Regions from separate parts of the Clostridium mucosae genome, predicted to be linked through region 2. Evidence: predicted binding sites of a transcription regulator. Region 2 holds the regulator's gene; the other holds the start of a gene.
The links. Region 2 encodes NrdR, which represses ribonucleotide reductase genes. Its sites were predicted from a motif close to CACNANATNTNGTG; they were not measured.

Region 1: a site for NrdR is predicted at 2,829-2,842, ahead of nrdD (anaerobic ribonucleoside-triphosphate reductase). Genes of this name have one in related genera too.

What each region holds. Positions count from the first base shown of each region.
Region 1 is NZ_JANKAF010000005.1:128,165-132,933, forward strand. Features, by position in the region: gene NSA50_RS08175 (Mrp/NBP35 family ATP-binding protein) at 1-660, shown strand, start outside; gene NSA50_RS08180 (ferredoxin) at 732-920, shown strand; gene NSA50_RS08185 (hypothetical protein) at 956-1,156, opposite strand; gene NSA50_RS08190 (PadR family transcriptional regulator) at 1,225-1,686, opposite strand; gene NSA50_RS08195 (DegV family protein) at 1,688-2,533, opposite strand; gene nrdD (anaerobic ribonucleoside-triphosphate reductase) at 2,860-4,769, shown strand, end outside.
Region 2 is NZ_JANKAF010000008.1:54,546-59,314, forward strand. Features, by position in the region: gene spoIIGA (sigma-E processing peptidase SpoIIGA) at 1-374, shown strand, start outside; gene sigE (RNA polymerase sporulation sigma factor SigE) at 383-1,090, shown strand; gene sigG (RNA polymerase sporulation sigma factor SigG) at 1,172-1,945, shown strand; gene NSA50_RS10430 (YlmC/YmxH family sporulation protein) at 2,073-2,390, shown strand; gene nrdR (transcriptional regulator NrdR) at 2,471-2,926, shown strand; gene pgeF (peptidoglycan editing factor PgeF) at 3,088-3,825, shown strand; gene NSA50_RS10445 (winged helix-turn-helix domain-containing protein) at 3,838-4,536, shown strand; gene NSA50_RS10450 (HAMP domain-containing sensor histidine kinase) at 4,540-4,769, shown strand, end outside.

The DNA.
Region 1 (4,769 bases), on a different contig from region 2:
AAAAAAGGATATAAGGTAGGCGTTTTAGATGCTGATATAACAGGTCCTTCAATGCCAAGATTCTTTGGTATAAGTAATAAAAGAGCGGTTATTGAGCCTATTGATGAAAATAATTTTAAATATAATCCAGTAGAATCAAAAGGTGGAGTAAAGGTACTATCAATGAATCTACTAATACCAAAAGAAGATGATCCTGTTGTTTGGAGAGGTCCTATAGTTACAAGCGTTCTAACTCAATTATTTACTGATACGGTTTGGGGAGAACTGGATTACTTATTAATAGACATGCCGCCAGGAACATCAGATATAACTTTAACAGTAATGCAAAGCTTCCCTATTACAGAGCTTATTATTGTTTCAACACCACAAGACATGGTATCTATGATAGTTAAAAAGGTAATAACAATGGCAAATAAGATGCCTTTACCAATAAGAGGTGTTGTGGAGAATATGTCTTATATAAATTGTCCAGGTTGTGATACTAAAATGAGAGTATTTAGTAAGAAGTCAGCAGAGGAACATGCTGAATATTTAGGGGTGCCTTTAATTGGAGAACTTCCTATAAATGTAGATTTAACTGAAGCTTTAGAGCAAGGAATAGCAGAGGAATATGTAATAAATAATGATTTATATTCATTAATTTTTGAAGGTTTGTATTAGTAGGAAATACATAAAATATATATTGATGGGTAAAATATTATTGATATTAATATAGAAAGGAAGATTATAGTATGGAAGCTCATGTAGATAAAGATACTTGTATTGGATGTGGATTATGTACATCAATTTGTGAATCAATTTTTGAAATGGATGATGATGGGAAGGCTGTAGCTAAAAATCCTGATGTTCCTAGTGAATTAGAAGATGAAGCTAAGGATGCAGAAGCTAGTTGTCCAGTAAATGCAATAAGCGTATCATAATAAAAAGATGCTTGATATCAAGCATCTTTTTATTATTAAAAAAAATCTACTATTTTATCTTGAGTCATTTTAGGCTTATTACTAGTGCTACAGCTCAAGTTATTAGAATCAATATTAACTATTGCACCAACACTTAAATAATCACTTACTTGAGTAAGTGGAACTTTAACAACAGTATCATCATCTAAAGCCACAAAAGCTTCAAAATAATTATAGTCAATAATTTTACCTTTCAAAATAACACCACCTAAATATTGATAATGTTATTTTGTGCAAAATCAAAGAATATAATACAAGAAGTAAACTATTTATAAAGGTCCTTATAAATTATTTTAAATACCTTTAATGCTTCTTCTATCTTAGGTTTTAAAAGGTTCTTCCTAGATTCATATTCTTCTTTTCCCTTTTGAGTTAAGGAATAAACTTTTTGAAATTTCTTTTTAGGATCATCCCATTCACCAATTACATATTCATCTTTTTCTAGTTTTTTTAGTAAAGGATAAATACCACCAGTACTAGGAACCCAAAGTCCGTTTGTACGCTCACCTATCTTATTTGCAATGTCATTTCCATTTGAAGGACCAATGCTAAGTATATGAAGAACATATATAGGTAATAGTCCTTTAGTAAATACTTGACCAACGGATTCCTTTTCCTTTTGAATTTTTTTTAATTCTGAAAGTTTTCTTTTGTATTCTTCATGGAGTCTTTTTTCTTCCTCTTTTATATCTTCTATACTGCTTAGGTGAAGGTTGTAATTATCCATATTAATTAACCTTTTGAATTGCTAGTCCAAGTAACCCTGGTCCTCCATGTACTCCTAAAGCAGGGCTTATTTGAGAGATATCAAGACTAACTATGTTTTCTAAGCCCTTTAGAGATTCCATGAAATTTTTGGCTTCTTCTAGAGCTCCACCTTGAAGTACCCAAACTTTACAAGGTCCTAAAGCAAGTTCATCCTTTAATATATTTGTAAGCTTTAATATTGATTGTTTTCTTCCTCTAGCTTTACATACAGTATAGTAGATACCTTCTTCATCAACAGTTACAATAGGTTTTAAATTCAACATTTCTCCTATTGTACCAGATATCTTTCCTATTCTTCCGCCTCTTTTTAAGTATTCTAATGTATTTATCGTAAAGTATCCAGTAATACGTTTTCTTATTTTTGGAATTTCAGATACTATTTCTTCAAATGTTTTTCCGTCATTAATTAAATTAGCTACTTCTAATGCAACAATACCCTCAGGCATAGCTAAAATTTTTGTATCAAATACATAAGATGTTAGCTTAGGATGATCCTCTAGTGCTAATCTTATTGAGTTAAAAGTTCCTGATAGGCCGCTAGAAATAGTTACAGCAATAACATGGGTATATCCTTCATTTTCTAATGAAACTAAAATTTCTTCCATATTTTCTGCACTAGGTAAAGAGGTTTTAGGAACTTCTTTTTCTAAGTTATTGTAAATTTCGTCAGCAGATATATCTATCTTATCTCTATATTCTTTATGAGAATAAGCAATTCTAAGTGGAAGTAAATGAATATTTTTTTCTTTAAGTGTCTCAAGAGATAAATCACACGCGCTATCAACTATTAATGCTATTTTTTGCATAAAAATCCTCCTAATATCAAATCATTTAATATAATTCTATCATCTCAAAATCTTCAAAATCTATACATTTTTATTATATCATAGCAAATGTATATATCAATACTGATAATTAAAAACTATATCACTATTGATATAGTTTTGTTAAGAGAAATTTTTATTTGTCAACTTTAGATAAGTATAAAAAGAAGTAAATATAGAAGAAAATACCACGTATTGGAAGTATATCTATTGAAATCTAGTTATATTATAATTTGAAATGAATATTTTTAGAGCGTATAATGAATACTATAATAAATACAATATATTGTGTAACGGGGGTAGTTTAAGTGCTATATGTAGTAAAAAGAGATGGGAGAGAAGTTTCCTTCAATTCAGTGAAAATAGCTACGGCAATAAGAAAAGCAGGGGATGAAATAGGGGAAAAGCTTAAGGAAGTTGAATTATTAGATATTGTAAAAAAGGTAATAAATTATATTGAAGAAACAGGCAATGAAAAGATAACAGTTGAAGAAATTCAGAACTTAGTTGAAAAATCTTTAATTGATAGTAATTATAGAAATATAAAAATTGCATATTCGAGCTATAGAAAAGAGAGAACTAAGGTTAGAGAAATAAAATCAGATTTAATGAGGGCTATTGAACAGATAGGTATAGAAACTGATAGGGATAATGCTAATGTTGGAAATAATTTTAGTTCTAAATTATTAAGAATAGCATCAGAGTCTAATAAGTGGCATAACTTAGCTATGATGCCAAAACATCTAGCAAAAGCACATGAAAATGGAGATTTATATTATCATGATTTAGATAGCTATAATCTAACCATTAATTGTTTACACATACCGACAAAAGAAATATTAGAACGAGGATTTAATACAGGTTATGGAACTATTAAAGTCCCTAAAAGGATAGAAACAGCGGCGGAACTTTCTTGTATATTACTTCAATCAAGTCAAAATGATATGTTTGGAGGGCAGTCACATCCTGACTTTGATAATGATATGGCTGTATTTGTTGATCTTACAAGAAAAGAAATAAAGTTAGAATTAGAAGAGCTTGGATTAGATAAGGATAAGATAGAAAAATTAGCAGAAGAAAGATTAAAAAAGAAGATACATCAAGCAATGCAAGGTGTTGTTTATAATTTGAATACAATGCATTCTAGGGCAGGCTCACAGGTTCCTTTTAGTTCTATAAATCTAGGTATACCAAATTCAGAGGATGCAGCATTAATATGTGAGATATTCTTATTAGAATATGAGAAGGGATTAGGCAAGGGTGAACAACCAATATTCCCTAATATAATATTTAGAGTTAAAGAGGGAATAAATAGAGAGCCAGAAGATAAATATCATTATTTATATCAATTAGCATGCAGAGTTGCAGCTAAGAGGATGAATCCTACATTTATGAATATAGATGCTGATTTTAACAAGGAATATTATGATATGGGATATATGCCAGCAACTATGGGGTGTAGAACTTATTTAATGAAAAATATTAATGGAGAACCAGGATGCAAGGGAAGAGGTAATATTGCTCCAGTGACAATGAATTTACCTAGAATAGGAATTCAAGCAAAAGGAAATATTGATGATTTCTTTGATATCTTAGATAAAAGATTAGAGTTAGCAAAGGAATCATTACTTTATAGATATGACGTATTAAAGAAACTTAAGGTTAAGGATTTACCTTTTGTTGCAGGGCAAGGCTTACTTAAGGGGTCTGAAGGTCTATCTCAAGAGGATTCTATAGAACCTATATTAAAGCAAGGAACTTGGGGGATAGGATTTATTGGGCTTGCAGAAACTTTAATTGCATTAACTGGCCATCATCATGGAGAAGATGATGAAGCTAGAAAGTTAGGATTTAAGATTGTTAGTCATATAAGAAGTTTCATTGATAGAGCAACAGAAGAAACAAAATTAAATTGGAGTTGTTATGCTACACCAGCAGAAGGACTTTCTGGAAAATTTATAAAGAAAGATAAAAAATCATTTGGAATTATTAAAGGTGTAACTGATAAAGATTATTATACTAATAGTTTCCATATATCAGTTAAATATCCTATATCAATAAAAGATAAAATTGACATTGAAGCTCCTTATCATAAGCTATGTAACGCTGGACATATAAGTTATATAGAAGTAGATGATACTCCATCAGGAGAATCAATAATGGATATATTAAATTATGCATATAAGTGCACAAATATAAGTTACTTAGGAATAAACTT
Region 2 (4,769 bases):
ATTACTTAAGGGAAAGAGCTGTAATTAATAATTTTATATATGAAATTGAAATATCGGATGAAAAAAACACATTATTTATTAAAGGATTATTAGATACTGGAAATGCTTTAAGAGAGCCTGTTACTAATTTGCCTTGTATTATAATAGAAAATGATTTTTTAAATGGATTTGAGATACAAAAGGATGAAGAATTTTACATTCCTTATAGCACTATTGGAGAGGAAGGAAATTTAAAGGGGTTCAAAAGTGAAAAAGTAAGAATTCGTGGAGAAGATAAAGAATGGAGAACTATAGAAGCTATAATTTGTAGCTGTAAAAATAAATTAAGTAAGGAAAATGAATTTAACGCATTATTATCAAGAGGAGTAATATAGGTGAGAATATGATGAATTTAAGAGTATTAATAAATAGAATTTTACAAAGACTTAAAATTTTTAAGAATGAAGTCAATTACGTGGGAGGAAATGATGCACTTCCACCACCTTTAAAAAAGGAGGAAGAAGAAGAACTTGTAGAGAAACTTATACATGGTGATGAATCTATAAGGGATATATTAATTGAAAGAAACTTAAGATTAGTAGTATATATAGCAAGAAAATTTGAAAACACAGGAGTATGCGTAGAGGATTTAATTTCTGTAGGAACTATTGGATTAATAAAGGCGGTTAATACTTTTAATCCAGAGAAAAAGATAAAATTAGCTACGTACGCTTCTAGATGTATAGAAAATGAAATTTTAATGTATTTAAGAAGAAATAGTAAAGTAAAAGCAGAAATATCTTTTTATGAGCCATTAAATATTGATTGGGATGGTAATGAACTTTTATTATCAGATATTTTAGGAACTGAAAATGATATTGTTTATAATTTGATTGAAGATGAGGTTGATAGACAGTTATTATTTTTAGCATTAAAGCATTTAAATGATAGGGAAAAAGAAATAGTTAAGCTAAGATTTGGTTTAAATGGTACTAGAGAAAAGACTCAAAAAGAGGTTGCAGATATGCTTGGAATATCTCAATCATATATTTCAAGGTTAGAAAAGAAAATAATAAATCGATTGAAAAAAGAAATCAATAAAATGATATAGGTTGTCTTTAGTATAAAATTAATCACTCTCGGGGATAATTTTTAATGCAGTATGTTATTACTTCCGAAGGGGTTGATGAGCTTGATTATTAATAAAGTAGAAATATGTGGAGTAAATACTTCAAAACTACCTATATTAAAAGAAAAAGAAAAAAGAGAGTTACTTTTAAAAATGAGAGACGGAGATAAGGGTGCTAGAGAAACTTTTATTAAAGGTAATTTAAGATTGGTTTTAAGTGTTATACAAAGATTTAATAATAGAGGTGAAAATGTTGATGACTTATTCCAAGTTGGCTGTATAGGGCTAATGAAGGCAATAGATAATTTTGATTTAGGTCAAAATGTTAAATTTTCAACTTATGCAGTACCAATGATAATAGGGGAAATAAGGAGATATTTAAGGGATAATAACTCAATAAGGGTTAGTAGATCACTAAGAGATATAGCTTATAAAGCTTTATTAGTAAGAGATAAACTAATAAAGGAAAATAACAAAGAACCTACTGTTTCACAAATAGCTAAAGAACTTAATTTACCAAGAGAAGAAGTAGTATTTGCATTAGATGCTATTCAAGATCCAGTATCTCTATTTGAGCCTATATATCATGATGGTGGAGACGCCATTTATGTTATGGATCAAATAAGTGACTCAAAAAACAGTGATGAAAATTGGCTTGAAAATATATCTATAAAAGAGGCAATGAAAAAGTTAAATGATAGGGAAAAACTTATATTAACATTAAGGTTTTTTAATGGAAGAACTCAAATGGAAGTTGCTGACGAAATAGGAATATCTCAAGCTCAAGTTTCAAGATTGGAGAAAACTGCATTAAAGCATATGAGAAAGTATGTATAGAGCTCTTTTAATAGAGCTCTTTTAAAATAATAAAAGATGTACATGCTATTAATTTTGTATTGAATAAATTAAATCTTAAGAACATAAGAATATTTATTATAGGCGATTATTTAAAGGGGGATTTTTTATGGGATTATTTGATAATATCAAAACTGAAAATGAAATGTATTCTGAAGTAGAAGAAGATGATTTATTACTACATTCTTTAAATGCATTAAGAACTATGGAAGTCATAGATATTAAAACAGGATCGAAAATGGGATATATAAAAGATTTTGTTATTAATATAGAAGAAAGTAAGGTTATATCAATAATATTACCAGGAACCGCTAAGGGCTGGTTTAGTAAGGAAGAAGATTTAGAAATACCATGGAGTAAGGTTAAAAAAGCAGGAGTAGAAGTTATATTAGTTGATAGTTCTGATATAGAAGGATTTAATTTATAAAATAATATCTAGTAAAATTCTAAAAAAATCTGTATAATCTATATATACTTAAGACAATACTTAGGAAAGGCGTGAATAAAATGAGATGTCCTTTTTGCTCCTTTGAAGAGAGTAAGGTAGTAGATTCTAGATCTACAGATGATAATACTACTATTAGAAGAAGAAGAGAATGTTTGAACTGCAATAAAAGATATACTACATATGAAAAGGTTGAAGATATTCCGATATTAGTTGTTAAGAGAGATTTGACAAGAGAAAATTTTAATAAAGAAAAGATAATTAATGGTCTAATTATAGCTTGTCAAAAAAGACCAATATCAAGAAAACAAATAGAAGAGTTAGCAGAAGACGTTGAAAAGGCTATTTCAAATAAAATGATAACAGAAGTTAATTCTAAAATCATTGGAGAAATGGTAATGGAGAGGCTTAAAAATTTAGATGAAATATCATATGTTAGATTTGCTTCTGTTTATAGACAATTTAAAGATATAAATACTTTTTTAGAAGAAATTAAAAATTTGGTATCTAATGAATAAAAAGTTAACTTAAAGTAGAAATTTTCTATTTTAAGTTAACTTTTTTTATGTAAAAAACAAGATTAAAAGTAAGTTAAAACATGATTAATAAAGTAAAAAAAAATAGAAAACATACTTAATAAATGGTAAAATGTATTAAAACAAATTAAAGAGGTGACTACATGATAAACTTATCTGTAAGGGATTTTAAGTTAAAAAAAGATTTTTTAGTTTATGATTTAGGAAAAATAGAGCTAGTTTTTTCAACAGCAGAAAAAGATAGAAGTTTTAATAGACATACAGAGGATGGAGTTAATAATTTAAAAAGTATAATAAAAGATTTTGATTTAAGTGACATTGTTTATTTAAATCAAATCCATAGTGATAAAATTTATACTTATGACAAAAATTATATAAATATAAAAGATGAAGAAGGAGATGCTTTAATTACAAAAGAGAAAAATATAGCAATAGGGGTGTTTACAGCAGATTGTGTGCCAATAATAATAGTGAATGAAAAAAGTAATATAGTAGCAACTATTCATAGTGGGTGGAAGGGAACATTTAACTCAATAGCTTTGAAGACTTTATTAAGAATGAAGGATGAGTTTAATATAGATATAAATGAAACAAAGGTTTTTATAGGACCACATATAAGAAAGTGTTGTTATGAAATCTCTGAAGAATTGAAAGAAAAATTTATAGAAAAGACCATGATAGAAGAAGATAAATTATTTGATGGAAAAAATTTAAGTATGCAAGAATGTATCTTAAAAGATTTAAGAGAATTTGGGATAAATGAAAATAATATATATTCACTAAATTTATGTACACATTGTGAGAAGAATATAAAGTTATATTCATATAGAAAATCAGTTGGTACTTACGGAAGACTATTTTCATTTGCATTTATAAAATAGGGAGGAATATTAATGGCAGAAGAAAAAATACTAGTAGTTGATGATGAGGACCATATAGTAGAACTCATAAGCTATAATTTAATGAATTCAGGTTATAAAGTTTTAACTGCTAATAATGGAATAGATGCTGTTAAACTAGCAAAAGAAGAAAATCCAAAGCTTATACTATTAGATTTAATGATTCCTGGATTAGATGGATATGATGTCTGTAAAGCTATAAGAAGTGATAATGATACTAAAGATATATCGGTTATAATGTTAACAGCAAAAGGAGAAGAGTTAGATAAAATATTAGGGCTTGAGCTTGGCGCTGATGATTATATGACAAAACCTTTTTCAATAAGAGAATTACTAGCAAGAATAAAAGCAGTTTTAAGAAGAACCAAGTCATTAGGGGGAAGCGAGGAGATATTTAAGACAAAGGGAATTCTAATAAACTTTGATAGAAGAGAAGTAATTATATCTGATAAAAAAATAGATTTAACACTAAAGGAATTCGAGCTGTTAGAAATATTAATTAAAAATAAAGGGAAAATATTAACTAGAGAAACTCTTCTAGATAAAATATGGGGATATGAGTATGTTGGTGAAACGAGAACTGTAGATGTTCATATTAGATATTTAAGAAAAAAGATAGAAGTAGATGATAAAAATCCAAAGTTTATAGAAACTATAAGAGGAGTAGGATACAGATTTAATCCTAATAACTAAATTATGAAGAAGAGAATATTAGCATCATCATTAATAACTGTAATTTTTGCATTACTAATTGTAACATGTTCTTTTATAGCATTAGTAAATATTAAAGAAATAGATAAAACTAAAGAAATTTTATCTGTTTATAATAATTTAGTAATAAAATCAAATAGCTTTAAAGATGGCAATTTAGATGAGTTTAAAATAAATAATACAAAGGTAAGATTTACTTTTGTGGATAAGTATGG